Regions from separate parts of the Janthinobacterium tructae genome, predicted to be linked through region 1. Evidence: predicted binding sites of a transcription regulator. Region 1 holds the regulator's gene; the other holds the start of a gene.
What was found. Region 1 encodes FliA, which starts transcription of late flagellar genes. Its sites were predicted from a motif close to CTAAAGTTTNNNNNNNNNNNGCCGNTA; they were not measured.

Region 1 (15,224 bases):
GCCACGGCAGCCAGCGCCAATGGTACGAAGGTGAGAAAGTTAATGGCGCCCACGGCCACCCCCAACAACAAGGCGCCCCGCATGGGGCGCTTGGCCATGCTCGCCCGCAGCGCAGCCAGGTTGACAGCCAGTCGTGGCACCGGCAAGTTCGCCGCTTTCAACATCCGGATATTGCTCCTCATGGCGCATCCTGCCCACACGGGCAAGTCTACGGCCATCATAGCCCGGCGAAGCCATGTGAAACTACGTCAATTGTTGCAGCATACAGCTCAGCGCGCTTCAACCCTGCGCGGGACGCCCCGTGTGCTGGCGAAATTTCGCCGCGATGGCTTGCCCCTTCGCTGCGGCGGCGGCCTGCTGCGCCGGGGTCAGCTCATCCTGCAGCCAGTGCCAGTATTCATCCTGATACGGATTGGTGACGCCGGGCGCCAGGATGTCGTCGTAGACGAGGCGCAGGGCCAGCAGGTAGCCATACGCTTGCGGCGCATCTTTCTGCACCACCTCGCCATCGCGCAGGTAGGCCATCATCAGGGTAGCCACGCTGGAGAGTTCCGCCTCGTCCGCCTGCGCCGTCAGCTGGGCGATGGCTTGCCGCTTCCATGCCTGCACCAGCGGATCGTCGGGACGGTTGCGCAGCGCGCTGCGGTCGCCGAACGGTCCTTCCGACAGGAACAGGGTGGCGGCGCCCGGCACGCCCGCCTCGGCGGCAGTGGCCAGGTAGCCCAGTCGATCCTCGCGCTGGCGCTGCGTCAGCCCCGCGCACAGCTGCTGCTGGCCGCCTTTTTCCGCCGCCGTCATCTCGCGTCCCAGCTCGAATTCCAGCCCCGGCAAGCGGTTTTCGCGCTGGAAGACGATGCAGTCGTCGAGCAGCTTGTAGGCCGCATACGCATCTTCCGCCCTGCCGCTGGCGGCCAGGCGTTCGAGCCGCTGCGCCAGGGAAACGGCAACGGGCGCTTCAGCCGCAGGGAAGGAAGCATCGATATGCAAATACGATTCCAGGCTGCGCCCCGCTGGTGCACTGGCGGCAGCGATAGCCACAGATTCCGGCGCGCCGCCGTCGGGTGCGGGCCAGTACGCCAGCGCCAGCGCTGCCGCGATGGCAGCGGCGATGGCGATACTGGTGAATTTGACGTTCATGGTGAGGATGCGCGTGGATGGGAAATGCACGTTACCACAGGCGCACGGCAGCGGGCCGCACGCCTCCGCACGCTCAGCCGCCGGCTTTTTTCGCCTGGTGCCCCAGCTTGGCCAGCGCGGCCACGATGGTGTCCACATGGTCGCCCTGCACTTCGATCACGCCATCCTTGACGGTGCCGCCCGAGCCGCATTGCGTGCGCAACTGCTTGCCCAGCAGGGCCAGCGCGATGGCGTCCAGCGGCAAGCCCTTGACCACGCTGACGCACTTGCCGCCACGGCCCTTGGTCTGGCGCGACACGCGCACCACGCCATCGCCGGCCGGCGCCACCTTGGCTTGCGCCTTGCACGCGCATTGCGCCAGCGGCTGGCGGCAGGCGGGACACATGCGGCCCGTTTCGGTGGAATACACTAGACCGCCCAGGGAACTGCTTTTCATGATGGAGAGATAAAAAGGGAGAAGGCCGCGATTGTACCAAGCGCCAGGGTTCAGTTGGCGGGAGCCGGAGCAGGTGCGACGGGCGGCGTCGGCACTTCCGTCACCGTCTCGGGGATACCCGACAAAATCGTCACGGCGACCCTGCGGTTGCGCGCGCGCCCTTCCGGCGTTTCGTTCGGCGCCACGGGGATGTTGTCGGCGTGGCCCACGGCCGTCAGGCGCGAGGCTTGCACGCCGCTCGCGATGAACAGGCGCACCACGGCGCTGGCGCGCGCGGCCGACAATTCCCAGTTCGAGGCAAAGGTCGAATTGCTGATCGGCTGCACATCCGTATGCCCTTCCACCTGCACGTCGTGCGTGTCATCCTTGAGCAGCACGGCCACGGCGCGCAAGGCCTGGTCCGACTCCATCGTCAGCCCTGCGGCGCCCGGGTCGAACAGCACGCTGGCATTGATTTCCACGCTCACGCCGCGGCTCGTCTGCGTCACCCGCACCTTGCCTTCCTTGACCAGCGGCGCCAGGGTCGATGTCAGGTCCTGCGCCAGGCGCGTCATGTGTTCGCGCTCGCGGCGGATGGCTTCCGTGCGGCGTTTCAGGGCGGGGTTCGGCAAGGGAATGGCTTGCGGCGCTTCCATGATGATGGGCGGCGCGCCCTTTTCCAGGCTGAAGGCCTGGCCGATGGCATTCTGGAAGACGCGGTATTTACCTTCGTTGACTTGCGAAATCGCATACATGACGACGAAAAAGGCGAACAGCAAGGTGATGAAGTCGGCGTACGAGATCAGCCAGCGGTCCTGGTTGTCCGGTTCCTCGTCATACTTCCTGCGCGCGCGCCGCATCATGCTCAATGCTCGTGCAGCAGGCTGGCCACGCGCTCTTCGATGATGCGCGTGTGGTCGCCCGTGGCGATGTCGTACAGCACGGCGGCAGTGATTTCATACTGCAGCACGCGGCGCGAGACGATGGCCTTGAGCTTGTTCGCCACCGGCAGGAACAGCAGATTGGCCAGGCCGACGCCATAAATCGTCGAGACAAACGCCACGGCAATGCCGCTGCCCAGCTTACTCGGGTCGGTGAGGTTTTCCATGACGTGGATCAGGCCCAGCACGGCGCCCAGGATGCCGATGGTGGGCGAATAGCCGGCCGCCGATTCCCACACCTTGACAGCCTGGCGTTCGGCCATTTCGTAGGCGGAGATTTCCACGTCGAGCAGCTGGCGCAGCTTGTCGGGCGCGATGCCGTCGACGATCATGCGCAAGCCCTTGGCATTGAAGCGGTCGGCCGTGTTTTCCATCAGGCGTTCGAGCGCCAGCGGGCCGTCGCGGCGCGCCGTCAAGCTCCATTGCCCGATGTCGCGCGCCAGCGCGGCACGCGTGTCGGCTGGCGGCAGGAAGACCCAGCGCAGCATTTCCAGGCCGCGCACGAAGGTGCGCAGCCGCGTTTGCAGCAGCACGGCGCCGAAGGTACCAATGACCACGATGGCAAAGGCGGCCGGCTGCAGCAGGGAGGCCATCTTGCCGCCTTCCAGTGCCTGGCCGACCAAGAGGCCCGCCAGCGCCAGCGCCAGCCCGATTACGCTGGACCAGTCCACGCCAGCTCCCTCAAGGTTGCGCGCAGGCGCGCGACGGCCTGGGTATGCAGCTGCGAGACGCGCGATTCGGATACGCCCATCACCGCGCCGATCTCCTTCAGGTTCAGCTCTTCTTCGTAGTACAGGCCCATGAGCATTTTCTCGCGTGGCGGCAGCGCGTCGATGGCATCGATCACGGATTGCCGGAAATCAGTATCGAGCAGGGACCGCAAGGGGTCGCTGTCCTCGTCCACGCAATGGCGGTCGAGAAAGCTGTCATTGCCGTCCGGGTCATGAAAGTCTTCGTAGTACAGCAACTGGTGGCCGCCGCCGTCGCCCAGCATTTCCTGGTAATCGACGAGCGACATTTTCAGCAATTTTGCTACTTCCGACTCCGTCGGCGGGTGTCCCAGGCGCTGCTGCAAGATGCTCATCGCCTCTTCGATCTTGCGCATGTTCTGGCGCATGCTGCGCGGCAGCCAGTCGCTGGTGCGCAATTCGTCGAGCATGGCGCCGCGGATACGCAGCACGGCATACGTCTCGAACTGCGCGCCATGCGTCTCTTCATAGCGGCTGATGGCGTCGAGCAGGCCGATCATGCCGGCCTGGATCAGGTCATCGACCTCGACCGAAGGCGGCAATTTCGCCTTCATATGGTGCGCCAGACGCTTCACCAGCGGAATGTGCTCCGTCAGCAAATAGTCCTTGTTCGATTTCCCTTTGACCGTGTACATAGGCTGCTTATTGTTTTAACTGCTATCGTGTGCTGATGATGGATTCAGACGCTGAACTGGTGCGGGCTCCCCGTCTGGTACAAGGTGCCACCGAGCACCGGCGCCGCCGAACGGGCCAGCCGCTCGGCCAGTCCGCGAAACGCCACCGAGGCTCCCGCCAGCGGAAAGGCATCGACCACGCTGCGGCCCAGACGCGCCGCGCGGTGCAGATACTCATCGGCAGGCACCGATCCCATCGAGGTCAGTTTCACGGCCAGGTAGCGGCTCGCCGCCTGCGCCATATTATCGTATACCACTTTTGCCTCGGATTCGGAAGCGCCGGTGACCAGAATGCCGAACGGACGGCGTCCCAGCTCCTGGCTCAGGCGCTTGATCAGGCAGTACGCGGCCTTGATTGAGGTGGCGCTGGTCGACACTTGCACCACGATGTCGGACGAGGCCATCAGCGGCACGGGGAAGCAATCGCCCTCGTCGGCCATGATGCCGTCGACGAGCACGATGCCGCTCTGGCGCGCCAGCACCTCGAAGGTCTTGCCCAGGCGGCGCAGTTCTTCCGCACCCGCATAGTCCATGCTGTCCATCAGATGGTTGCGCGCGCCCAGGCTGGCCACGCCGAAGCCTTGCGGCACCTGGTGGATGACCTGGTTCAGGGCGCACTGCTGGCGCGCCACGTCGCGCAGGCTGGCGCCGTGCGCCAGTCCCAGGCGCGCGGCGACGCCATCGCTGCCGCCGCTGGCGTCGAGCAGCAGCACGTCATTGCCGCCGTAGACCAGCGAGGCACCCAGGTTGACCAGCATGGCGCCCTTGTCGTCCTGCGGCGTGGCCGATAAAAATGTCATCACGCGCGGCTGCGGGCCAGCCAGCATGCGGCGCAAGCCTTCGGCCTGGTCGAAATCGAAATTAGCCAAGACGCACCCCGCGCGCTTCATTGTTGCGGGCGGCCGCCTGCGCCATCAGGAGCGGCAGTTCGGCATCGGAAAACTGCGTCGCCGCCGCATCGCGCTTGAGCTTGAAGGCGCGGTCGATCAGGTAGCCGCGGTCGGCCAGGTACAGGTCTTCCGGCACGCGCTGGCCGTTCGACACATAAAACAGGTTGAGTTTCTGGCGAATCACCACGTCGAGCACATTGCCGATCGAGGCCGCTTCATCGAGCTTGGTCATGATGCAGCCGGCCAGGCCGCTGCCCTGGTAGGCGCGCACCACTTCGTTCAAGGTTTCCTGCGTCGCCGTGGAGTTCAGGCACAGCAAACGTTTCACGTCGGCGCCGGCGCCCGACAGCATGGCCACCTGCTCCGTGACCATCTGGTCGCGCTGGCTCACGCCCACCGTATCGATCAGTACCGTGTGCTTGTTCTTCAATTCTTTCAAGGCGATGCGCAAGTCCGCTTCATCCTTCACCGAATGCACCATCACGCCGAGGATCTTGCCGTAGATGCGCAGCTGTTCGTGCGCGCCGATACGATAGGCGTCCGTGGTGATCAGGGCCAGCTTTTCCGGGCCGTGGCGCATCACGCAGCGGGCCGCCAGCTTGGCCGTGCTGGTGGTCTTGCCGACACCGGTCGGGCCGACCAGCGCAAACACGCCGCCCTGCTCCAGCATGGCGTCTTCATTGGCGACGGTATTCAGGTTACGGCTGAGGACGGTCTTGATCCAGCGCATGCTTTGCGCACCATCGAGGCCGGCGGGCAGCTTGTCGATCAGATAGCGCGCCAGGCTGGCCGAGAAACCGGCGGCCAGCATTTCGCGCAGCACCACGGCTTTTTGCGGCTCGCGCTGCTGCGTCGAGCCCCACGAGATTTCCGCCAGCTGGGTTTCCATCATGCCGCGCATGGCGCGGATTTCATTCATCATGCCGCTCATCTCGGCGGCGGCGTTCTCTTTGACGTGCGCCAGCGCGCTGGCCATCATCTGCTGCATGCGGGCCATGTCCACTGGCTCGCCGGCTGCCTGGCGCGGTGCGGCAGGACGTGGCGCAGCCGGGCGCTGGGCCGGGGCGGCCGGACGCTGCGGCGTGGCGAACTGGGTCTGCAACTGGGGACGGGGCTGGGACATTTCGGACGCGGCCGGCGGCGACGCCAGCGAAGCGGCATCGTCATTGGCCAGCGCGAGGATTTCCACCACGCCATCGGCCTGGCGGTTCGACAGGATCACGGCATCGGGACCGAGCGCTTCGCGCACCTTGCGCAGCGCATCGCGCGACGAGGCGCCCGTAAATTTCTTCACATTCATGACCGGCCTCCCAAGGCGGGGGGGGCGCAATATTGGCTGAACTGTGTGACCATCGTCGACTCCTGTTGCTTGGGTGCTGTCTTCCACATGGACACAGATCACCCGGACAGTTTCCATTATTAGCGATGCTTGGAGGAAATGATCGAAGGAACAGGACGGGAAAGTACCCGTTATTCAATTTGCCAACAGGAAATTGATGAAAAAATAAGCAAAAGAGGTGGCAACCCGTCGCTTCGCGATCGGAGCGCGCCCCATTGGGACGCACTCCCCCATCGGGTTCGACCCCGGCCCTTCGCTTAGGGTTTGCGGTCTGAACAATGCCGACTATTGCGCGCCCACCAGGCTGGTGACGCGGATGGTCTTGGTTTCCGGCACTTCCGCATGCGACAGCACCTTCAGTTGCGGCAAGGCGCGGCGCAGGAAACGCGACAGCAGGGCGCGCAGCGGCGCCGGCACCAGCAGCACCGGCGTCAGGCCCAGCGCCTCCTGCTGCTGCGCGGCCAGGCCTGCCTGGTGCGCGATGGTATCGGCCAGGCCCGGCTCGATGCCGGCGCCGTCGCCGCCGTTGCCCATCGCTTGCATCAGCAGGCGCTCCAGGCGGCTGTCGAGGGTCATCACGGACAATTCGGCAGCACCGGGGAACAGTTGCTGCACGATGGCGCGGCCCAGGGATACACGCACCAGCGCCGTCAGCTCGTTCGGGTCTTGCGTATTGACTGTATGCTCAGCCAGGGTTTCGATGATAGTGCGCATGTCGCGGATGTGCACGCCTTCGGCCAGCAGGTTCTGCAGCACTTTTTGCAGGGTCGACAGCGACAGCATCTTCGGCACCAGGTCTTCCACCAGGCGCGGCGCATCCTTGCCCAGGTGATCGAGCAGCGACTGCACTTCCGCGCGGCCCAGCAGTTCGGAAGCGTGCGAGGTGATCAGGTGGTTCAAGTGCGTGGCCACTACGGTGCCCGCATCGACCACCGTGTAGCCCATCGATTGCGCCTGGTCGCGCAAGCTGGCGTCGATCCAGGTGGCAGGCAAGCCGAACGCGGGATCGCTGGTGGCCACGCCCGGCAAGGCGCCGCTGGCCATGCCGGGATTAATCGCCAGGAACTGCCCGTTGAACGCTTCGCCCACGCCCACTTCCACGCCCTTGAGGGTGATGCGGTAGGCGGAGGGTTTGAGCTCCAGGTTGTCGCGGATATGCACGGGCGGCGCCAGGAAACCCACTTCCTGGGCAAATTTCTTGCGGATGCCCTTAATGCGTTTGAGCAATTCGCCGCCCTGCGTCTTGTCGACCAGGGGGATCAAACGATAACCCACTTCCAGGCCCAGGGTATCGACGGGCATGATGTCTTGCCAGCTGGCTTCTTCCTGCTCGGGCGCCACGGTCGCTGGCGGCACGTCGGCCGGTTTCTCTGCCGCCTCTTTTTCCTGCGTGCGCTTCTTGCTGATCAAATAGGCGGAACCGGCCAGCAGCGAGGCCAGCAGGATGAAGACCATGTTCGGCATGCCCGGAATCAGGCCCATGCCGCCGATGATGCCGGCGGTGATATACAGTACTTGCGGTTTCGCAAACAATTGACCGACCAGCTGGGTGCCGATGTCCTGGTCGCTGGCCACGCGCGAGACGACGATACCGGCCGCCGTGGAAATGATCAGCGAAGGAATCTGCGCCACCAGGCCGTCACCGATGGCCAGCAGGGTGTAGTTCTTGAGTGCATCGGCAAAGCCCATGTCGTGCTGCAACAGGCCCACCAGCAAGCCGCCGACGATATTGATGACGGTGACCATGATGCCGGCGATGGCGTCGCCGCGCACGTATTTGCTGGCACCGTCCATGGCGCCATAGAATTCCGCTTCCTGCGCCACTTCCGTGCGGCGGCGGCGCGCTTCGTCCTCGCCGATCAGGCCGGCGTTCAGATCGGCATCGATGGCCATCTGTTTACCAGGCATGGCGTCCAGCGCGAAGCGGGCACCCACTTCGGCGATACGGCCCGCACCCTTGGTCACCACGGTAAAGTTGATGATGGTCAAGATGATAAACACCACGATACCGACCGTGTAGTTGCCTCCGATCAGGAAGTGGCCGAACGCCTCGATCACTTTACCGGCCGCGTCGGCGCCCGTATGGCCTTCCGTCAGCACCACGCGCGTGGACGCCACGTTCAGCGACAGGCGCAGCATGGTCGACACCAGCAAAATGGTCGGGAAGGCCATGAAGTCGAGCGGCTTGACCGTGTACAGCGCCGTCAGCAGCACGATGATGGACAGCGCGATATTGAAACTGAAGAAAATGTCGAGGATGAAGGCTGGCAGCGGCAGCACCATCATCGCCAGCAGCATGATGATGATGATAGGCGCGGCGATGCCCTTGCTGGCGTTGCTGCTCATTCCGCTGAGCCAGGCTGGCAATCTCAGGCCGTTCATGGTGTACTTCCTTTATTCTTGTCTGCCGCGTCTGCTGCGGCCTTGATCTGCGATGCGGGGTCGAGCGGATCGAGCTCGGGCGGCACGTCGAGTTTCTTCGGCTTGTCGGGACGCTGGCCATGGCCGCTGCCGTAGCTGCGCAGCTGGAACACGTAGGCCAGCACTTCGGCCACGGCGCCATACAGCGCCTCGGGGATCTCGTCGCCGATGTCCGTGTGCTGATACAGCGCACGCGCCAGGGCCGGCGCTTCGAGGATGGCGACCTTGTGTTCGCCGGCCAGTTCACGGATCTTCGCCGCCACCTCGTCGATGCCCTTGGCCACCACCTGCGGCGCGCCGCGCGAATTCTCGCCATACTTCAGGGCCACCGCGTAGTGGGTAGGATTGGTCACCACCACGTCGGCCGTCGGCACGTCGGCCATCATGCGGCGGCGCGACATTTCATGCTGCATCTGGCGTATCTTCGCCTTGATCTGCGGATTGCCGTCCGACTCCTTCGCCTCTTGCTTGACTTCCTGCAAGGACATTTTCATCTTGTTAGCGTAGTGCCACATCTGGTACGGGCCGTCGATGGCGGCGATCAGGCCCAGCGCGCCCACGATCAGCAAAAAGGCCGTGATCAGCAGGCTGATCAGATGGGCAGAACCGGCGCGCAAGGATTCGACCGACAGGCCCAGCACGGCGTCTTTCTGGTGCTGCATCACCATCCAGGCGACGACGCCGACGACGAGCGTCTTGGCGATGGCCTTGAGCAACTCCACCAGCGCATTCTTCGAAAACATATTGCCCAGGCCGCGAATCGGGTTGAGCTTGCCAAAATTGGGGGTGAACGCCTTGGAACTGAACAGCCAGCCGCCCACCAGCACGGGCGAGGCCAGGGCGACGAGCATGATGGCCGCGGCGTACGGCAGGCAAGTCAGCAAGACGGAGCCCACGTCGTAGCCGATGCGCAACATCATCGCGTCGGGATTGAGGATTTGCTCCCGGTCCAGGGTCAGGCCGGACACCATGACCGCCGTCAGCCGGCGCACGATGGCGTCGCCGGCAAACCACAGGCAGCAGCCGGACGCCATCAACACCGTAAACGTGGCCACTTCACGCGATCGCGGAACGTCGCCTTCCTCACGCGCCTGCTCGAGGCGCTTCGGTGACGCGGCTTCGGTCTTTTCTGCGTCGCTGTCTTCCGACATCAATCAACTCCGGTGAAGTCCTGCAGCCTGGTTAGGCGCAATACGGACTGGGCATGACACATTATCGGTTCAAGTGTGCGGACGCCATCGGCGGAACAGGGGCACAATTGCCCTGTATTTCCCTTTGCCTATAAGAAACTTAACGCGATTTGCGCACCTCGGCTTGCTTTAACGTCTGCTCGATGGCGCCAAACAAGGATTTACCATCATCACCCAACATTTCCAGCCGGACAACATCGCCAAACAGCAAATAGGGCGTACTGGCGACGCCATCGGCGATCATCTCCTGATTACGTCGCTCAAAAATGCTGGAAAATCCCTTTTTTATTTCCTTGTTGGCGACACCGCCCGCACTGACCACGCTGCCGGCGCGCGCGTTGCGCGTCCGGCACAGATGGGCGAGCAATTGCGGGTAATTGAAGGCCATGTCGGCGCCCGCGTGGGGCTGGCCCGTCAATTTGCCGTTCAGGCTGCAGCGCAAGGCGTAATGCACCTTGCCGCCGCGCCAGGCATCGCCCAGCTCATCGGGCGTGATGGCCACCGGCGAGCAGGCCATGGCCGGCTTCGCTTGCAGGAAACCGTAGCCGCTGGCCTGCTCGTCGGGCGCCAGGTTGCGCAGGGTGATGTCGTTGACCAGCATCAACAGCTTGATGTTCAGGTGCACCTGGTCCGGCGTCGAGCCCATGGCCACGTCGTCCGTGATGGCGGCGATGCCCGCCTCGTAATCGATGCCCCACTGCTCTTGCGCCAGAGTGATGTCGTCGTGGGCGCCGAGGAAATCGTCGCTGGCGCCCTGGTACAGGCGCGGTGCCTCGCGCAGATTGGCGGGCGCGTCAACGCCCGCCGCCTTGCAGGCGCGCTCGATCTGCTGCAGGTACGAGGCGCCAGCCACGCGCAGGCTGCTGCGCGGCAAGGGTGCCATGCAGTTGGCAGGCTCGAAGTCGAAGGCGCGGTGACCGCGGCCACTATTGATGGTCTGGTACAGCAAATCGAGCTGGGGCGCGATGAAGCTCCAGTCGTCGAGCGCCTTTTGCAAGGTCGAGGCGATGCCATCGGCCAGGTGGGCCGTTTTCAGGTCGCGCGAGACGACAGCCAGCTGGCCGTCGCGCGTGCCGTCTTTCAAAGTTGCTAATTTCATGTACGGGAAACTTCGTCAAATGCAGGCAGTGGAGGCTAAAGACGCCAAAAAGCCGGGATATCCCCGGCTTTGACGGTCAGGAAGAATTTACGCCAGCAGCGCGATCTGCTCGGGCGTGAGGTAGCACCACTCGCCTTCGGCAATGCCCAGCGATTCCAGCGTCAGGCTGCCGATGGCGGAACGGTGCAGCGCGCTGCAATGGTTGCCGGCGGCGGCCAGCATGCGCTTGACCTGGTGGTATTTGCCTTGTTCGAGCACGATTTCCAGCTGGAATTCTCCGCGCTGGACGCAGACGAGGGCGGCCAGCGGGGCCGGTTCATCATGTAATTGCACGCCGGCCAATAGCTGCGCCACCAGTTCATCGGTCACGGGCGCTTGCGTGGTAGCCTGGTAAATTTTTGGAACGTGGCGCTTCGGCGACGATTGTGCATGGATAAAGGGGCCATCGTCGGACATCAGCAGCATGCCGGTCGTATCGTGGTCGAGCCGGCCGACGGGCTGGACTTCGCGCCAGGTGAATTGTTCCGGCAGCAGGGTCAGCACGCCAGGGTGATGACTGGGCTTGCGCGAGCATTCGAAGTTGGCGGGCTTGTTCAGCGCCAGGTACAGGTGCGCGCGGTATACCCACTCTTCTTCAAACACGTGCAGCACCAGGCCTTCGGTCTCGACGGTGGTACGGTAATTGGTCTGGGTGACGCCATCGATGACGACATCGCCATCCTCGATGAGGGAACGACAATATTTACGGGTGCCAAAACCCTGCGATTGCAGGATGCGGTCTAGGGATAATTTACTCATGGGCGTGACTTTACCAGAAGCGGCTGGCAGCGTGAAGCGGCGCCGCGCGCCGCCTGCGCCTGGCGGTGGAGCGCGCGACAGCCTTGCGCAGGCACAGATAAGGCGAAGCACAAGGTGAGATTTCGATATAAATGGCCCAATCCTTTGAGATATATCAAGCGCTCGGAATATCGCATTGATAGACTGAAACTTCGTTAGGAATCCGCCTAATGGACTTTAGGAATTGTGGCAGTCGCCACCCCTCATAAGGACATCGTATGAAGCATACCAATACCATCGCCTTACAAGGCAGCATCGCCGACATGCGCCAGCGCATCGCTGCGGAACAGGCGGCCATGCACAAGGTCAGACTCGGCGTGGCGCGCTGGCGCAACACCCCAGCGCAGCAGGATGCGGACGCGCCACCATCGCCAGCGAGCCAGACGCACTGGCATGCCGATATGCAATGCCAGTTCATGTGCTGGCTGGAACTGGGCGGTTTTGCGCACGCGGATGCGGCAGCCGACAACGTGAGCGCACCCGCCATGGCCGATACGCCGCCCGACTTCAGCGCCAGCTCCGGCAGCAACACAGCAGCGGTGCCGGCCTCCCTGCCCGCGCACTGTAACGGCTGCGCCGCCTGAGCGCGCCGCCATCGAAGCGCCATGCCCTGCCCCCGCATGCCTGTCTTGCCAGCCAGACCAGATCACGCATTGCACGATGCCAGCCCACCCGGCACGGACGACGCACAAAAGGAAACGGCGGCATTGCGCCGCCGTTCCCAAGCCCCATCGGGACTTCAGTGAGGAATGTAAATTCACTCAAAACCACATCTGCGATGCGGCGAGTAGTTCCAAGACCTGCCAATCAAGTTAGTACTGACAACATAGTTGATATATCGCCCCTCCTTGAAAAGAACTACGCTGTCACTATAGCCCAAGCAGCCCCTTTTTCAAGCCAAATTACCATCTTATTGAAAATCATTCTCGACTGGCTTGCCTGCCAGCCAACAGTGATGCCTTCAACGCAACGCCGGTTGTGACTGCTGCACGGCCGCCTTCATGGCGCCTGCGCCCATGGCGGCGCCAAATTTCTTCAGCACCCGCTCCGGCAAGCCTTCATGCTGCGTGTAGTCGACGATGTCTTCCGCCTTGACGACATCGCGCGCCACGCTGTCGACCGTGCCGAAGTCGTCGGCCAGGCCCATTTCCACGGCTTTCGCACCCGTCCAGTACAGGCCCGAGAAGGTATCGGGTGTTTCCTTCAGGCGCTTGCCCCGTCCCGTGCGCACCACGTCGATGAATTGCTGGTGGATTTCATTGAGCATGCCTTGCGCATATGCCTTGTGCTTTTCCGTCAGGGGGCTGAACGGGTCCATGAAGCCCTTGTTCTCGCCCGCCGTCAGCAGCCGGCGCTCGACGCCCACCTTTTCCATCACGCCCGTAAAGCCGAAGCCATCCATCAGCACGCCGATGGAGCCGACCACGCTGGCCTTGTTGACGTAGATGCGGTCGGCAGCGGCGGCGATGTAATAGCCGCCCGAAGCGCACATTTCATCGACCACCACATACAAGGGCTTGTCCGGATAGCCCTTGCGCAGGCGCTGCATCTCGTCGACGATCATGCCGGCCTGCACGGGACTGCCGCCCGGACTATTAATGTGCAGCACCACGGCCACGGAACCGGCATCGGAAAACGCCTTGTCCAGCGCGGGGATGACGACGGCGGCCGAGCCGCTGCCTTCGGACTCGATGGCGCCGCTGATGTCGATCAGGGCCGTGTGGCGGCCCAGGGTCTCGCTGTCGTCGGCCGTGTTGTAGTCATAAAACACCCACAGGGCGAACAGCACGATCAGCAGGCCGAAGATCTTGAAAAAGATGCTCCAGCGGCGGTGCGCGCGCTGCTCCTGCAAAGTGGCAAATACCAGCTTTTCCAGCACGGCGCGCTCCCAGTTCCCCGCAGGGGCGCCGTGACCGGCGGCTGGCGCGCTGCTGTCCAGCTTGTCATTCGTGTTATCGCTCATGGTTCACTTTGTTTAAATTACAATAATGCCCGTGCCCGGCTTCAGGCCGGCAGCGGCTGGACATACTCATCGGGTTGCCAGTACAGCTGGCCATCGCGCTCGCTCACGGGAATCGGGCGCAAGCGGCCGCCCTTGCAGGGACCGCCCGCGCAGTAGCCGCTCTCCGGCACATAGATGGCGCCATGCGTCGAACACATCAGGTACAAGCCGCTGGACTCGAAAAACTCGCCCTCGGCCCAGTCCAGTTCGATCGGTACATGGGCGCAACGGTTCAGGTAGCCATACGCCTTGCCGCCGTGGCGCACGACAAAGCCGGTGGTCGCTTCACCACCGGCCGAGACGGGAAAGCGCACGCCCTTGCCGCCATCGGCCAGCGCGTCGGCGGCACAAATCAACACTTCCACAACATCGCTCATCATGCGTGCTCGCTCAGCCATTGGTGCAGATCGGCCACCGTGGCGGCCGAATACAGGGGCTTACAAGCCTGCAACTGCTCCACCGGATGCGCCCCATACTCTACGGCAATACCGGCCGCGCCTGCATTGCTTGCCATCAACAAATCATGACTGGTGTCGCCGATCATCACGGTGCGACGCATATCCTGCCCCAATTCGCGCGTCAGCTCCTGCAGCATGGCCGGATGGGGCTTGGAAAACGTTTCATCGGCGCAGCGCGTCGCATCGAACAGCGACAGCAGCTTGACGGCATTCAGCGAACGGTTCAGGCCGACACGGCTCTTGCCCGTGGCGACGGCCAGAAAGTACGCTTGCTGCGAGAGTTCCTGCAGCATTTCTTGCACGCCGGGAAACAGGGTCAGCTCATGGTCGCGCGACAGATAGTGATAGCGGTAGCGTTCGGCCATGCGCGCATGGTATTTCGGCTCCACATCGGGCATCACCAGCTGCATCGCTTCCTGCAAGCCCAGGCCGATCACATGCGAGGCCAGCAACTCGGTGGGAATTGGCAAGCCCAGGTCTTTGGCCGACGCCTGGATGCACTTGACGATGGTCGAGGTACTGTCTATCAGGGTACCGTCCCAATCGAAGACGATCAGATCAAATTGCTTTCTTGCCATGTTTCCCGACGGCAAAGCCGCCGGCTCCTTGAGAATGAATGATGGCGACTGACTACCTTGTGAGTAGTGTCCCCGCACGCGATGGAGAACTATCGTGCGGCAACGGCCAATGGTTTGCCCAAGCTTACCAAGAAACGCTCGCATTCGGCAGCCAGCGGCGCATTCAGCGTCATCGTCTTGCCCGTCTCCGGATGCGTAAACGTAATCTGGTGCGCGTGCAGGAACATGCGCTTCAGGGCGCCGCGCGTGCTGTCGGCTTTCAACAAGGCACGGTTGAGGGCAAAGTCGCCATATTTATCGTCGCCCGCGATGGGGAAACCGGACGAGGACAGATGCACGCGGATCTGGTGCGTGCGTCCCGTCTTCAATTCCGCTTCCAGCAAGGCGAAGTTGTGATATTTATGCAACAGTGAAAACACCGTGTGCGACGCCAGGCCATCGGCCTGCACGGCCACCCGGCGCTCGCCTTCGGCCGTCGTATATTTATGCAGCGG
Region 2 (15,224 bases), 2.6 Mb from region 1:
GGTCGCCGTCTTTTCGACGCCAAGTTCCTTGTAGTAGTCCTTGTATTCCACCGCGTTTGCTCCCCATGGTTGAACTGCCTATGGGAAGAGTACACGAATTGAGTGTGACATAGCGTGCGCACAATACAACAGCGCCCGCGAAACATGGGGCACGCGGGCGCTGGAAGGGAAGGCCGAACGCCTAGCGCACGCGGCGCAGCGAGGAAATGCGGCGGTCGAGGCCACCGTGCAGGCGGCCGTAGCTGCCTGGCCCCATCGCCACGCAGCGGCCACGGAAGTTGGCATCGACGCAGAACTCCCAGCGGCCGTAATTGACGACGATCGATTCGGCGCGGTCGTTGAAGCCATAGCGGCTCAAGTCGCGCACTTCTCGGTCCAGGCGCACGGGCCGGCCGCGCATGCCGGCGTCAGGAAACATCAGCACGGCGCCATTCATGTCGGGACGGTGTCCGCCGCCATGGCCTGGATAACCGGGATGAGGACGCTCCGGCTCCGGACGCGGAGGACGCGGCGGGTAGGGACGGTGATCGGGGCGGTGGCCGCCGCCATGGCCCGGGCGTCCCGCTTCGCGCACGGAGGAAATGGCGTCGTTCATGCCCGGCATGCTGTCGTAGCGCCCCGGCCCGAAGGTACGGCAGTTGCCCCGGTAGTTGGCGTCCTTGCACACTTCCCAGGTGCCCGAGCGCACGATGACGCTGGACGTCTTGTCGTTAAAGCCCATGCGCGACAAATCACCCGCGTCGGAACGCAGGGTGACCTGGCGGCCGCGGAAACCGGCGTCCTCGAACAAGGTAATTTCGCCCGCGGATGCGGCAAGGGGGGCGAGGAAGGTGGCCGCGCACAGCAGCGCGGGCCGGAAAGATCGAACCATGACAACTCCAATACTGATTACATTTTCGCCAGTGTAGTCCAGGCGGCAGGCGGCGAGTGTAACAAAGGGCAAGCAAATGTCAGCGCACGGCAGCGAATGTAAAAACCGCCCGGCGGGAGCAACCCGGCAGGCGGCCTGTCAGCATGTGTACTGGAGAAAATCAGCGCACGCGGCGCAGCGAGGAAATCTGGTTTTCCATGTTGTTCAGGCGACCGTATTCGCCCGGCCCGATCACTTCGCAGCGGCCACGGAAGTTCGAATCGCTGCACACTTCCCACTGGCCCTCGTTGACGACGATGGACGAGGCCCGGTCATTGAAATTGTAGCGCACCAGGTCTTCCGCATTGCGGTCCAGCGCCAGCGGTTCGCCGCGCATGCCCGCCTCGGGGAACAGCAGGACGGCGCCGCGCTGCTGGTACTGCGGCTGCTGATACTGCGGATACTGCTGCTCGTATTGCGGCCGCTGGTACTGTTGATCGTACTGCTGCTGGCGACGCGCTTCGCGCTCGTCGACCATGCGCGCCGACGACACGCGCCCATCGAGGCCACGCCCCAGGTCATCGTGGCGGCCGGGGCCGAAGATGCGGCAGGTGCCCTGGTAGTTCGAATCGCTGCACAGCTGCCAGTAGCCGTTATGGATGACGATGCTGGTGGTGCGGTCATTGAAACCGATGCCGACGAAATCGTCCGTATCGCGGTTCAGGCGCGCCGAGCCGCCATTCTGGCCGGCGCCCGAATACACTTCCAGGGTGCCGCCACGGCCATAGCCGCCATTGCCACGGTCTGGATCGCGTCCCGGACGCCCCGGATTGTAGCCATCGCCGCGGCCCGATTCGCGCACCGAAGTGATGGCGTCGTTCATGCCCGGCAAAGAGCGGTATTCGCCTGGCCCCAGGGTGCGGCAATTGCCGCGAAAACCGGAGTCCGTGCACACATCCCACGTACCCGAACGTACCATGATGCTCGACGCCTTGTCATTGAAGCCCATGCGCGACAGGTCGTCCGTCGTCTCGCGCAGGGTCACGGCGCGGCCACGGAAATTGTCGTCCTCGAACAGGGTGATCTCGCCCGCATGGGCGCCGGCGTGGGCCGCCAGCGACAGCAGCAAGGTTGCGGCGCATGCCGCAGCATGTTTGAAAGGGCCCGTCATGATTAACTCCATTCTTCATTCTTTGGTGATGATTTTCCTGGTCAAAACGCCAGGGTGTTAGTGTAACAAATACAAGGCCAAGCGGACGGCCCGATCACACGCTCAGTACAGGCGGCGCAGCGAGGAAATGCGCTTGTCGAGCGCCGTGTTCAGCACTTCATACTTGCCCGGTCCCATGCGCTCGCAGGTGCCGTTGAACTGGGAATCCGTGCACACTTCCCAGGTGCCTTCGTTCACGGCGATGGATTCGGCCTGGTCATTGAAGTTCAGGCGCACCAGGTCGCTGACGTCGCGGTTCACCTGCAGCCCGGGTCCTTTCAAAAATGCGCGGCCGTACAGCACCACCAGGCCCGCGTCATTTTGCGGACGGTTCTCTTCGCGCGGATCGACCAGGCGCGCCGACGACACGCGCCCATTCAAGCTGCCCAGGTCATCGTGGCTGCCAGGGCCGAACACGCGGCAGCTGCCACGGTAGTTGGAATCGCTGCACAACTGCCAGTAGCCATGCTCGATGCGCGCGCTGCTGGCGCGGTCATTGAAGCTGATGTCGACCAGGTCGTCGCGGTCCGAATTGACGCCGGCCGACGCGCCGCGCTGGCTGCTGTCGGCATACAGTTCCAGCGCCGCGCGGCGGCCACCGCTGCTGCCGCTCCCCTGCCCGCCGCCGATTTCGCGCACGGACGAAATTTTATCGTTCATGCCCGGCAGCGAGCGGTAATCGCCTCTTTCCAGCGTCTTGCAATCGCCCTTGAAATCGGCATCCTTGCACACCTCCCAGCTGCCCGCATCGACCTGGATGCTCGACACGGTATCGTTGAAATTGACGCGCGACAAGTCATCGGTCGTATCGCGCAAAACCACTACCCTGCCTTTGAAATTATCATCGGTGTACAGGCGGATTTCGCCGGCCTGCGCCGCGAGGTGGACAAACAACGAACTGGCGCACAGCAGGGCAAAGGCGAACGGGCGATTCATGGGGTGGTCTCCGGTGGCGGCAAAGGCAAGTGATCGACATGACAACTGATGTCAGTGTAGCCATCCGTAGAAAAAACGGTGTAACAAAGTATGGGAAAAGCACAATAAATTGTTACCAAAAGCAATAGCCGGCCCCCGCAGGGACCGGCCACTCTTGCCAGCCCCGCGTCAGCGCACTTCGCGCACCGACGAAATGCGGTTACTCAGGCGTTCCAGGCTCGCGTAATCGCCGGGACCCAGCGTGCGGCAGCGGCCACGGAAATCCACGTCCTCGCACACTTCCCAATAGCCGGAGCGCACGCGCACGCTTTGCACCGTGTCGTTGAAATCGCGCTCGCGCAAGTCGGCAGCGCCATTGCGCACGGTCAGACTACGGCCGGCGAAATCATCGCGCGTATAGAAGGTCAGTTCGCCGCCCAGCGAGCGCCCTGGCAAATGGCCGCGCTCCCGGTCGCGCTCCCGGCGGTGATCCCGATCTCGATCCCGGTCACGGCCCGGATGACCGTCCCAGCCGCCGCGCACTTCGCGCAGCGAGGTGATTTTGTTGGCATGGCCGTCCAGCGACGGATACTCGCCAGCCTCGAGCAGAAAGCAGGCACCTCGGAAATCGGCTTCCTCGCACGCTTCCCAGCGTCCCGAGCGCACGCGGATGCTTTGCGTCGTATCGTTGAAACGGACATCTTCCAGGTCGGCGACGGCATCGCGCACGGTGTGCGAGCGGCCGTGATAATCGTCGCGCGAATACAGGGTCAGTTCGCCGGCGCCGGCCAGTTCGGCCGTCATGGCGGCACCCAGCAACAGGGCGCAGTTCAAGGCTTTCTTCAACATGGTCTTACTCCATAGTCAGGATAGTACGGTGTGACTATTTGGTCATTTTGCCAAATAGAGCGCGCAGTCTATCCGCGACTGGCCCACTTGGCTGTAACAAATGATTACCGCGCCCGGGGGTCAGGAATGCCTCGACGGACAAGCACGGCGAATGCCAGTAGAATGTTGTGTTTAGTCAAGGTTGCCGCCTATGCCACACACTACCTCATTCACCCTGCCTGCCGTCCGTACTGAAATTTCCTCACTGTGGAAGCTGGCGTGGCCCATCCTGATCGGCCAGCTGGCCACCGTCGGCATGGGCGCGGCCGACGTGGCGATGACGGGCCATACGAATCCCGAGGAACTGGCGGCCGTGTCGCTGGGCGCGGCCATCTGGTCCATCGTGCTCGTCACCGTGAGCGGCATCATGATGGCGATCAATACCCTGGTAGCGCATGAAATCGGCGCCGCGCGCCACGACCAGGTGCCGCACATCGTGCGCCAGTCGCTGTGGAAGGCGCTGCTCGTCGGCCTGGTGGCCTGCCTGCTGACGAACATGGCGGCGCTGGTGTTCGACCACCTGATGCTCGAACCCGCCGTGGCGGCCAAGGCCAAGCTGTTCGTGCACATCATCAGCTGCGCGCTGCCGCCGTTCGCCGCCTACCGCGCGCTGTACGGCTACAGCACCAGCATCAACCAGACCAAGCCCGTGATGGTCATCGCGCTGGCCGCGCTGGCGCTGAACATTCTCGTCAACTACCTGCTGATCTACGGCCATTGGGGCATGCCGAAGATGGGCGGCGTGGGCTGCGCCGTGGCCACCACCTGCTGCGTGTGGATGATGCTGCTGGCCATGCTGGCCTGGATCAGGATCGCGCCCGCCTACCATGCCACGTATCCATTCACGCACTGGGAATGGCCGCAGCCGTCGTCCATCGGCCCCATGCTGCGCCTGGGCCTGCCCATTGGCGTCACCTACTTTGCCGAAGTGAGCGCCTTTGGCGTCATCAGCCTGCTGGTGGCGCGCTTCGGCGTGATCCAGGTGTCGGCGCACCAGATTGCCCTGAATTTCTCGTCCGTCGTCTTCATGGTGCCGCTCACTTTCGGCATCGCGCTGGTGACGCGCGTGGGCCATGCCGTGGGCGAAGCCAATCTGCACCGCGCACGTTTCATTTCGTGGGTGGGCGTGGCCATGTCGCTGACGGCGGCCATCGTCTCGGCCACCGCCATCACCGTCTTCCGCCACCAGATCGCGCAAGCCTATACGTCCGATCCGCAGGTGCAGGAACTGTGCGCGCAGCTGCTGCTGTTCGCCGCCCTGTTCCAGCTGTCCGACGCTACGCAGGTGGCCACTTCCTGCGCCATTCGCGGCTACAAGGTGACGCGCCAGCCGATGCTGATCCAGCTGCTGGCGTTCTGGGGTTTCTCGCTGCCCATCGGCTATGTGCTGGGCCTCGCGCCGCAAGGCTTCATCTGGTCGCCGGCCGAACCGATGGCCGCCGCCGGCTTCTGGATCGGCCTCGTCACGGGCCTGACGGTGGCCGCCGTGCTGCTGACCTGGTATTTGAACCGCCTGTCGCTGCAGCGCCTGCGCGCCGCCCGATAAGCCGACAAGGAAACCGCCATGCCACAGCCCCGCCCCTTCAGGCAAGTCGATGTCTTCAGCACGGTGCCGTTCATGGGCAATCCGCTGGCCGTGGTGCTCGACGCCGACGGCCTCGATGACGCGCAGATGCAGGCGATCGCGCGCTGGACGGGCCTGTCGGAAACCACCTTCGTGCTGGCGCCGCGCGACCCGGCAGCCGATTACCGCGTGCGGATTTTTTCGCCCGAGATGGAATTCCCGTTCGCCGGCCACCCGACCCTGGGCACGACGCATGCCCTGCTCGATGCGGGCATGCGGCCCAAGGGCGCGCGCATCGTGCAGGAATGCGGCGTCGGCCTGGTGCAGATAGAACGCGGCGCCGGCGGCGTACTGGCGTTCGAGGCGCCGCCCTGCACCACGCGCTCGCTCGTCCCCGCGCTGCTGCCGCTGCTGCAAACGGCACTGGGCGACGCGGCGGCCGCTGGCGGCACCGTCGTCGACATGGGCATCCGCTGGCTGTGCGTGCCGCTGCCAAGCGCTGCGGCCTGCCTGGCCGTCCATGCCGACATCGCGGCGATGACGGCATTGCTGGCAGCGTCAATGGCTGACGGACTGGCACTCTACGGCGCGCACGGCGCCGGTGGGCCGGCCGATTACGAAGTGCGCGCGCTGCTCAGCGAGCACGGCGCGCTGGTCGAGGATCCCGTCACGGGCAGCGCCAACGCCTGCATCGCGCACCTGATGGCAGGCGCCGACTACCGCGTGCGCCAGGGCACCTGTTTGCAGCGCGACGGCCGCGTGTCCGTCAATTTCCGCGATGGCCACGCCTGGATAGGCGGCGCATGCCTGACCGTGATAGCAGGTACGATATTGGCCTGAACCAGTGAAAGCGCCATGGAATGGGCGGCTGTTGGATATTTTTGACGAAGGAAATACGGCCAGGAACGTCTTATTCCGTGGCCGGGGCTATCGCATAAACAGGCACGCTCTGGTATCGTCTTACGCTTAGGCAACGCTCAATCCTGCCTGCCCTGTTTGGCATGCAGCGTTATTCATTCTTCCAACTACCGAGACATCCATGCGTTTTATTCTTTGTTTTCTGGCCGCGATGGCCAGCGTTCCCGCATCGGCTGAAAAGCTGACCCTGGAACGTATCCATGCCGATCCGGCGCTGGCCGGCCCCGGCGTGCGCAACCTGAAGGTCTCGCCCGACGGCGAGCGCGTCACGTTCCTGCGCGGGCGCGCCGACAACCAGTTCCAGCTCGACCTGTGGGAATTCAAGCTGAAGGACAAGAGCACGCACCGCCTGGTCGACTCGAAGGCGCTGGTGCCGAATGAAACGATTTCGCCCGAAGAGCAGGCGCGCCGCGAACGCGAGCGCACGGCCAGCCTGAACGGCATTCTCAGCTACAGCTGGTCGCCCGATGGCAAGCAGCTGCTGGTGCCGCTGGCCGGCAATCTGTACCTGGTCGACGCGGCCCACCCGGACAAGGCGCGCCTGGTCGCCAAGGGCAATGTGCTGGACCCGAAAATTTCGCCGAAAGGCCGCTACGTGTCGTTTGTGCGCGATCAAAACATCTATGTGATCGACCTCAAGACGGACAAGGAACGCCAGCTGACCACCGATGGCAAGGGCACGATCCGCAACGGCGAAGCCGAATTCGTGGCACAGGAAGAAATGGGCCAGCGCACCGGCTACTACTGGGCGCCCGACGATTCTGCCATCGCCTACAAACGCTATGACGAAGCACCGGTGCCCGTGGTGCGCCGCTTCGAAATCTTCGCCGACCGCACCGACGTCGTCGAGCAGCGCTACCCTGCCGCCGGCGACCCGAACGTGCTGGTGCAGCTGCTGATCGTCTCGCCGGAAACGGGCGCGCAGCGCCAGGTGGATCTGGGCACGAACCCGGACATCTACCTGGTGCGCGCCGACTGGAGTGCGGACAGCAAGTCGCTGGTCTACCAGCGCCAGTCGCGCGACCAGAAGACCCTCGACCTGGTGGCTGTCGATGCAGCCACCCTGGCGCAGCGCACCCTGCTGACGGAAACGTCGACAACCTGGGTCAGCATCCATGACGACCTGCGCTTCCTGTCGAACGGCACCTTCCTCTGGTCGTCCGAGCGCACGGGCCGCAACCATCTGTACCTGTACGACATGGGCGGCAAGCTGCTGCACCCGGTCACGTCGGGTGCATGGGGCATCGACAGCGTGCTGGCGGTGAACCAGAAAACCGGCAAGGTTTATGTATCGTCGAACCGCGACGCCGTGATCGACAAGCAGACCTACGCCCTGGCCCTCGATGGCAGCACGGCCGACAAGCCGCAGCGCGTAACGAAAGCCGATGGCTGGCACGACACGACGTTCTCGCGCAATGGTGAAGTCTTCGTCGACACCTATTCCGACCCGGCCACGCCGCCGCAAGTGAGCATCCGCCGCCCGGACGGTGCCATGGTGGGCTGGCTGGAAGAAAATGCGCTCAACGCCAGCCATCCGTATTTCAAGTACAAGGCGGACCACCTGCCAACGGAATACGGCACCCTGAAAGCCAACGATGGCCAGACCTTGCACTATTCCATCGTCAAGCCGTCGAACTTCGACGCGGGCAAACGCTATCCCGTCTACCTGTCGACGTATGGCGGCCCGCACTCGCAGCACGTGGCGCGCCGCTGGGGCAACAACTTCGACCAGTACATGGCGCAGCAAGGCTTTGTCGTCTTCCGCCTGGATAACCGGGGTTCCTCGCGCCGCGAACGCGCGTTCACGGACGCCATCTATCACAACCTCGGTGCGGCCGAAGTGGCCGATCAACTGGTCGGCATCGACTGGCTGGGCAAGCAAAGTTTCGTTGACGCGAAACGCATTGGCGTGTTCGGCTGGAGCTACGGCGGCTTCATGACCCTGCGCCTGCTGTCGGCCGCATCAAGCAAGATCGCCATGGGCGTCTCGGTGGCGCCCGTGACCGACTGGTCGCTGTACGACACCCACTACACGGAGCAATTCCTCGGCATGCCGAAGGAAAACGTGGATGGCTACAAGGCCAGCACCGTGTTCGCCCACCTGGACGGCTTGCAGTCGCCGCTGCTGCTGGTGCACGGCATGGCCGACGATAACGTCTTGTTCAGCAACAGCACGCGCCTGATCGACGCGCTGGTGAACCGCGGCGTGCAGTTCGACCTGATGACGTATCCGGGCGCCAAGCACGGCATCTCGTCGCGCGCGGGCCAGCGCCATGTCTACAAGAAAATTGAGATGTTCTTCAAGCAGAACCTGATGAAGCCAGCACAGTAAGTTTGCGCTGCATCCAATAAAAAACCGCCGCCTGTCTTGCGACAGGCGGCGGTTTTTATTTTGTACTGAACTTAATGCGATCAAGCACAGTAACGACATCTGACAGGACCGTAGCGAGCGGAAGCCACGTGGCCGAGAAGCGGAACTGTGCTGTGCACGGGGCCGCCGAGGCAGTGAGCATCGCAGGCCGCAAGTCGCGACGCGCAGCAGGTCTTGTCAGGTGTCTGCCATTAAGGCTTGCGGGTGATGGTCTCTACTGCATCCTTGACGTCGCCAACCTTCTTCTGCACTTTGCCTTCGACCTGGTTTGCCAGGCCCTTGGCTTGCTGTTCTTCGTTGCCGACGACTTTGCCAGCGGCTTCCTGGATTTTACCGCCGACTTCCTTCAGTTTACCTTCGACTTGATCTTTGTTCATGATGGATCCTCACTGTAGTTGGTACATCTGTTGTCCAGCCCGCAAGGGCCGGTACTGCGGCTCACACGCTGTTGCAAACTGCTTGCTGCGTGTCGATGTGTTCATAATACGCAGTGGCGATCAAAGGCTCTGTACGGTTCCTAACACAGCGCCAACATCGTCGATCAGGCCGTCAAATCCTTGCGCCATACAGTGGCCAGCCACGGCTGCTGGTCGCGCGGCAAGCCGGGCGGACGGTAGTACTGCTCGATCAAGGTAAAACCGGCGCCCTGTACGTACGCGGCCCACGTCGCTTCGTCGTGGTAGCTGCCATAGCGCGCGCCATTCCAGCCTTCCTGGTTCTGCCCGCGCGGGTTCGAGCTGAACAGTACGCCACCGGGCTTCAGGCAGGAGTACAGGGCGCGCAGCACGCCGGGCAAGACGGCGCTGGGCACGTGGAACAGCACGGCATTGGCGAACACGCCGTCGAAGTGCCCGGCAGGCAGATCAAGGTCGACGAAATCCTGCTGCCACACGGTGCAGCCGCTGTAGGCGCGCGCCATCTCGACGAAGCGGGGGCAGCCATCGACGCCCGTGGCGTGATGGCCCATGGCCGTGAACGCCTTCAGGTCGCGGCCGGGGCCGCAACCGAGGTCGAGGATCGCCAACGGCGCAGGCTTGCCGATGGCCCCCAGCAGCGCGGCGATGTTCTGGCTGACATCGTGGTCGCGCGTGCCTTCGAAAAACTGCTCGGCGCTGGCATCGTAATGGGCCAGCGTGCGCCCCGTGATGGCGTGGATGGGGTCTTGCTGATCTTGCTGCGGGGTCGGCTTCATGGCGCTCCTGTCATCGATGGGCGCATTTTACGCTGCCGGCCGACTCCCCGTCCGGCACCGCTTATGTCTACCAGACGCGCACACGCTGTTGCGGCGCCAGGTACAGCTGCTGCCCCGGCTGGACGTCGAAGGCCGGATACCAGGCGTCGAGGTTGCGCACGGTGGCGGCGCGGTATTGCGCCGGCGCATGGCCATCCGTGAGGATTTGCTGGCGCGCCGCCGCTTCGCGCGCCTTGCTGCGCCAGCTGACGCCGTAGCCGATGAAGAAATCGCGGTCCGCGTTCGACTGCGCCGGCTTGCCCTGTTGCGACAGCGTGAACGCATCATGCGCGGCCGCCACGCCGGCCAGATCGGCCAGGTTTTCGCTCAGGGTCAGCTGGCCATTCACGGCCAGGTCGGGAAACGGCTTGTAGGCCGCGAATTGCGCCACCAGCTGCTGGGATGCCGACTGGAAATGCGCCAGGTCGGCCGGTGTCCACCAGTCGCGCAGCTTGCCCTGGGCGTCGAACTGCGCACCCTGGTCGTCAAAACTGTGGCTGATCTCGTGGCCGATGGTGGCGCCGATGCCGCCATAGTTGGCCGCATCGGATGCCTGCGGGTCGAAGAATGGCGGCTGCAGGATGGCGGCGGGGAAGTTCAGCGCATTTTGCAGCGGCAGGTTGACGGCGTTGACCAGCTGCGCCGGCATGGCCCAGGCCTTGCGGTCCGGCGACTGGCCCAGCTTGGCCAGTTCCCGGCGATAGTGAAACTGTTCCGCCCGTTGCACATTGCCCAGCGCGTCGCCGCGCACCACGCGCAAGCCCGCATAGCTGTCCCAACGCTCGGGATAGCCCACGCCCACGTACAGGGTCTTGAGTTTTTCCTGCGCCTGCGCCTTGGTGGCGGGCGCCATCCAGTCCAGCTTGTCGATGCGGCGCGAGAAGGCGGCGACGATATTCGTCACCATGTCTTGCACGCGGGCTTTCGATTCCGGCGGGAAAAAGCGTTCCACGTACAGCTTGCCGACGGCATCGCTCAGGGCCGCATTCGTCGCCTCCAGCGCCCGCTTGCTGCGCGGCGACTGCTGCGGCGTGCCGCTCAGGGTGCTGCCATAGAAGGCAAAGCGCTGCTCGGCGGCCGCCTTCGGCAGAATCGTGCTGAAATGGTTGATGGCGTGGAAGGCCAGGAAATCCTTCCAGGTGGCCAGCGGCACGCTCGCCACCAGCGCCGCGCTGCCCGTCATGGCCGTCGGATGCCAGACGATGAAATCCGTCTGCTGGCCCAGCCCTGCCGCCTGGAAGAAAGCTTTCCAGTCCAGGCCCGGCGCCTTGCTGGCGAAGTCGGCGGCGCGCCACGCGTTATTGCCCTTGACCACATCGGCCGAATCTTCGCGGCTGGCGTGACTGGCGGCAATCTGCTGCTCCAGCGCAAACACGCGCGCGGCGCGGCCCGCCGCATCGCTGTAGCCGGCCTGCCGGAGCATGGCGGCAATATGCGCCTGGTAAGCCGTGCGCAAGCCCTGCATGCGCGCGCTGTCGCCCTGGTAAAAGGCGCGGTCGGGCAAGCCCAGTCCGCCCTGCAGCAGGTAAGCCACATTGCGCGTGGTGTCGTTCAAGTCTTGCGCCACCCACAGGCCAAACAGGTTTTCCGTATGAAAATTGGTGGCGTTGAGCGGATCGACATCGGCGCGCAAGCTCTCGCCCAGCGCACGGGCCAGCCCTGCCTGGTCGCGTATGCCATTGATCTTTGTCAACAAGGGCTTGATCGGCGCCCAGCCTTTCGCTTCGATAGCCGCTTCATCCATCCAGGAACGGTAAAAATCGCTGACCTGGCGCGCGGAGGCATCCGTCTGTGGCGCCGCCGCCAGGCCTTCGACGAGGCCGATGATGCGCTCGTTGGTCGCGTTGGCAAGGATGGCGAACGAGCCCCAGCTGCTGCGGTCGGCGGGAATCTCCGTGCTGCGCAGCCAGTCGCCATTCACGTAGTCATAGAAGTCGTCGCCAGGCAAGACTTTGACGGGGACAGCGGCAGTGGCGCCGGCGGCCTGGCCGTGCGCCTGAGCCGGAAAACCGGCCAGCGAGACGCCGGCCAGGGCGATGACGATGGCAGCCTGGACTGGCGTGCGGGGCCAGGAAAAACGCAAACCGTGCATGGCGATCCTTTCGATGAAAATAGCCAAAATCATAGCCTGAAATCATACCTTTTTTGGGCCCGACAACCATCCCCAAACTTTTTTTCATGCGGACAAAAAATCAGCTTATAGTTGAACGACCCCGTGCCGCGTGTACGCCAAAGGAGATTGCCATGCAACTGGAAGCGCTGTTCCAGCAACCCCACGCCCTGCCTGCCGCCCCGAAGATCGTCAATGAACTGGTGCGCAGTTTCGACAACCCCGCCATTGCCACCGAAGACATCGCGCGCCAGCTGGGAGCGGACCCGGTGCTGAGCGCCAAGCTGCTGCGGCTGGCCAACTCGGCCTATTACCACGTCTCGCGCAGCGTCGGCACGGTGGAAGACGCCGTGCTGATGCTCGGTTTTGTGACCGTGCGCACCCTCGTCATCAGCTCGGGCCTGGTCAGCGGCTACAAGACCGTGCCCGGCCTGAATCTGCCGCAGTTCTGGCGCTACAGCCTGCACAGCGCCGTGTCGGCCCGCTGGATCGCCAGACAGACGGGCGACAACCAGGACCTGGCGTTCACCGTCGGCATGATGCATGCGATCGGACAACTGGTGATCCATGCCGCCATGCCCGAGCAAGCCATGCAGCTCGACAAGATCGCGCCGCCGCTCGATGCGCGCCGGCTTGATGCGGAACGGGTGTCGCTGGGCTATGACTATGCGCAAGTGGGCGCCGAACTGACGCGCCGCTGGAAGTTCCCTGCCACCTTTGCCGAGGCCATCGCCGCCTTTCCCGATCCGCTGGCCAAGACGCCCCTGAACCGGCTGGCCGCCATCGTGCACCTGGCTTCCTGGCGCGCGCGCATCGAGGAAAATGCCTTGAGCAATGAAGAAATCATCGCCTGCTACCCGAATGAAGTGGCTGAAGCGCTCGGTTTACCGCCGTCCGTGCTGGTGGACAGGATGCCGCCGCCTGCCGAACTGAGTGCGGGACTGGAAGAACTCGTCAAATAAACCGGTCGCGGCCGGAATCGTCTCCCCAGCATCCATGCGGGTTTTGCGGGCGATTCCGGCGGCCAGGCAAAACCATTCAGATTATTTTCACTTTTTTTTCAAAAACACCCTCAAGTTCCCGCTGAACCTGCCGCTAATCTGGACAAGCGGTAATCCATTCACTAGTTACGGGTGTGCTCATGACCTCCAACGACGTTCTCTCGATGTATGAAAATATTGCAGGAATGACCAACAAAATGGTCGTGGCCGCACGTTCGAGCGACTGGGATGGCTTGGATACCCTGGAAAACCAGTGCGCCAGCGCAGCCAGCGCGACCTTGACGGGCAGCATGCCTGCCCAGGCCGGCGCCTCGCGCCTGCGCAAGATCGACTTGCTCAAGCAAATCCTGGCCAATGACCGCGAAATCCGCGCCATCACGGAACCGTGGATGACGCAGCTGTCGAACATCATGCCAGGATCGCGCGCCCGCATGTAAATAAGCAAGCTTGCCACGCCAGAAACGATAAAAGCACCCGAGGGTGCTTTTTTTACGTCTGCCGCCGTGCCAGGGAGCGCGCCATCTGCGACACTCAAAAAGCAAGGAGGGGGAATTTGGAAGGCGAACCCCAGGTATCTCCTGGCGTCGCCTCGCTGCCGGTTGCATCCGGCGTTCGCGAGCACATCGTCGGCATCGCAAACCGCTTCCAGTCCCAGGCGTTTATGCAACGCTACACCTGTTTGCCGCGCCACACTATCGTTGGTGACTGCGACAGGCTGGGGCTGTTTTGTCGTAGAGCAAGTCCACTGAGTTAATCATATCACCATCTTTGAAAAATAGGCAACACCGTACACAGGCACTTTCTATCTTTTTTAAATATCTTTTTTTATATCAAATTTTTAGCGCGGCCTTGCAGCAGCATTAACGCGAGAACGGCTCCGTTTCCGCCTCGGCCGCTTCCTCCTCCACCGCCTCCGTCAGTACCGGCACCTCTTTCTTGCGGCCGAACGGCTTGCGCAGCAGGACCCAGTATTTCGACGGCGCGCCCGGCCCCGCCACCTGCCTGCGCTTGCGCACGACATACACGATGAGCGCCGTCAACAGCACGAAGGCCAGGGTGCCGATACCGAGCCACAGCAAGCCGTTGCCGCCCGTTTTCTTTTCCTTGTCGGTTGCCGGCGCCGCGTGCAGGGGCTTGGGCTTGACATGCGGCGCCTGCGCCTCGACCGGCGCGGCAGCCGGCACAGCGGCGGCGGTGACGGGCTGAGCCAGCGCCTTTTGCAAGGCGCCGATCTTGCCTTCCAATTCACCGAGCTTGTCATTCAGGGCCGCATTTTTCTCATCCAGCGCCACGCACGCTTGCGCCTGCCCAGCATCCACCTGGGGCGCGCAAGCGGCGACGGGCGCCCTGACACGGCGCAGCGGCGGCGGACGCAGCGCGGGAGCCGCCGGCGTAGGCACGGCAAGCGGCGGCACGAACACGCGCGCCGGACGCACCAGTCCCTCGGCCCGCGCGCGCGCTGCCAGCGCGGCGGCATCGGGCGGCGGCGTGCCGGACGCAGTGCGCGGCAGCGGCAAAGGCACGGTCACGGGCGCCGGAATGACGGGCCTGACTGGCGCACCGGCAGCGACGGCGGCGGGCGGTGCCGGCGTCAGCCACAGCGTACCCAGACGCACGACGGCGCCGCTACCATTACCCAATAACAAATACAAATGTACATGACCCGCCTGAATCGCTTGCCGGGTAGTCACGCGCACATACTGCCGCCCACCGCGTTCCAGCGGGCTGATCATCAAAGTTTGCAAGGCCGGGTCCATGCCGATGCCGCCGCCCCGGTACACATCGGGCGAGGCCAGGCGCACGGCCACGCCGCCGGCCTCTTCTGGAGTAAGGGCCGTCAGTTCGATCTCGGCCAGCAAGGGCTGCCCTACATGTGACAGCACCGCCATCTCGCCCAGTTCGGCCGCCATCACGGGCGGCAAGGCCAGGCTGGCGGCGGCGCACGCGATCAGGGACCAACGGGTAACAATGCTGCTTTGCATGGACTGATCGCTTTGATAACAAGATAGGAAGGGAAACTCGTCTGTCTTTAACGGCAGGAAATCGCAAAAATATAGATGGACCAAGGGAAAAATGATGCAATACAGCATCATCCTGTGTCTTTTTGACGTCTGGAGTACACTCGATCCACCTCCATCGATGAAAGGGATGCCATGAGTAGCAGAA

Region 2: FJQ89_RS24355 (flagellar protein FliT) is a predicted target of FliA. The motif match lies at 13,129-13,155, and genes of this name have one in related genera.

Annotation. Positions count from the first base shown of each region.
Region 1 covers NZ_CP041185.1:2,914,715-2,929,938, forward strand. The annotation lists gene FJQ89_RS12680 (CPBP family glutamic-type intramembrane protease) at 1-182, opposite strand, end outside; gene FJQ89_RS12685 (hypothetical protein) at 280-1,137, opposite strand; gene FJQ89_RS12690 (translation initiation factor Sui1) at 1,211-1,573, opposite strand; gene motD (flagellar motor protein MotD) at 1,624-2,412, opposite strand; gene FJQ89_RS12700 (flagellar motor protein) at 2,418-3,164, opposite strand; gene FJQ89_RS12705 (RNA polymerase sigma factor FliA) at 3,146-3,877, opposite strand; gene FJQ89_RS12710 (MinD/ParA family ATP-binding protein) at 3,922-4,785, opposite strand; gene flhF (flagellar biosynthesis GTPase FlhF) at 4,778-6,106, opposite strand; gene flhA (flagellar biosynthesis protein FlhA) at 6,431-8,527, opposite strand; gene flhB (flagellar biosynthesis protein FlhB) at 8,524-9,717, opposite strand; gene FJQ89_RS12730 (fumarylacetoacetate hydrolase family protein) at 9,857-10,855, opposite strand; gene FJQ89_RS12735 (pseudouridine synthase) at 10,943-11,653, opposite strand; gene FJQ89_RS12740 (hypothetical protein) at 11,911-12,276, shown strand; gene FJQ89_RS12745 (S49 family peptidase) at 12,654-13,655, opposite strand; gene FJQ89_RS12750 (Rieske (2Fe-2S) protein) at 13,697-14,074, opposite strand; gene FJQ89_RS12755 (HAD-IIIA family hydrolase) at 14,071-14,730, opposite strand; gene FJQ89_RS12760 (RluA family pseudouridine synthase) at 14,820-15,224, opposite strand, start outside.
Region 2 covers NZ_CP041185.1:5,541,677-5,556,900, reverse strand. The annotation lists gene FJQ89_RS24415 (DnaJ C-terminal domain-containing protein) at 1-51, opposite strand, end outside; gene FJQ89_RS24410 (beta/gamma crystallin-related protein) at 182-871, opposite strand; gene FJQ89_RS24405 (beta/gamma crystallin-related protein) at 1,032-2,021, opposite strand; gene FJQ89_RS24400 (beta/gamma crystallin-related protein) at 2,124-2,996, opposite strand; gene FJQ89_RS24395 (beta/gamma crystallin-related protein) at 3,165-3,824, opposite strand; gene FJQ89_RS24390 (MATE family efflux transporter) at 4,015-5,409, shown strand; gene FJQ89_RS24385 (PhzF family phenazine biosynthesis protein) at 5,428-6,267, shown strand; gene FJQ89_RS24380 (S9 family peptidase) at 6,467-8,677, shown strand; gene FJQ89_RS24375 (CsbD family protein) at 8,908-9,093, opposite strand; gene FJQ89_RS24370 (class I SAM-dependent methyltransferase) at 9,258-9,908, opposite strand; gene FJQ89_RS24365 (M13 family metallopeptidase) at 9,976-12,039, opposite strand; gene FJQ89_RS24360 (HDOD domain-containing protein) at 12,192-13,019, shown strand; gene FJQ89_RS24355 (flagellar protein FliT) at 13,244-13,495, shown strand; gene FJQ89_RS24350 (type IV pilus assembly protein FimV) at 13,919-15,040, opposite strand; gene fumC (class II fumarate hydratase) at 15,212-15,224, shown strand, end outside.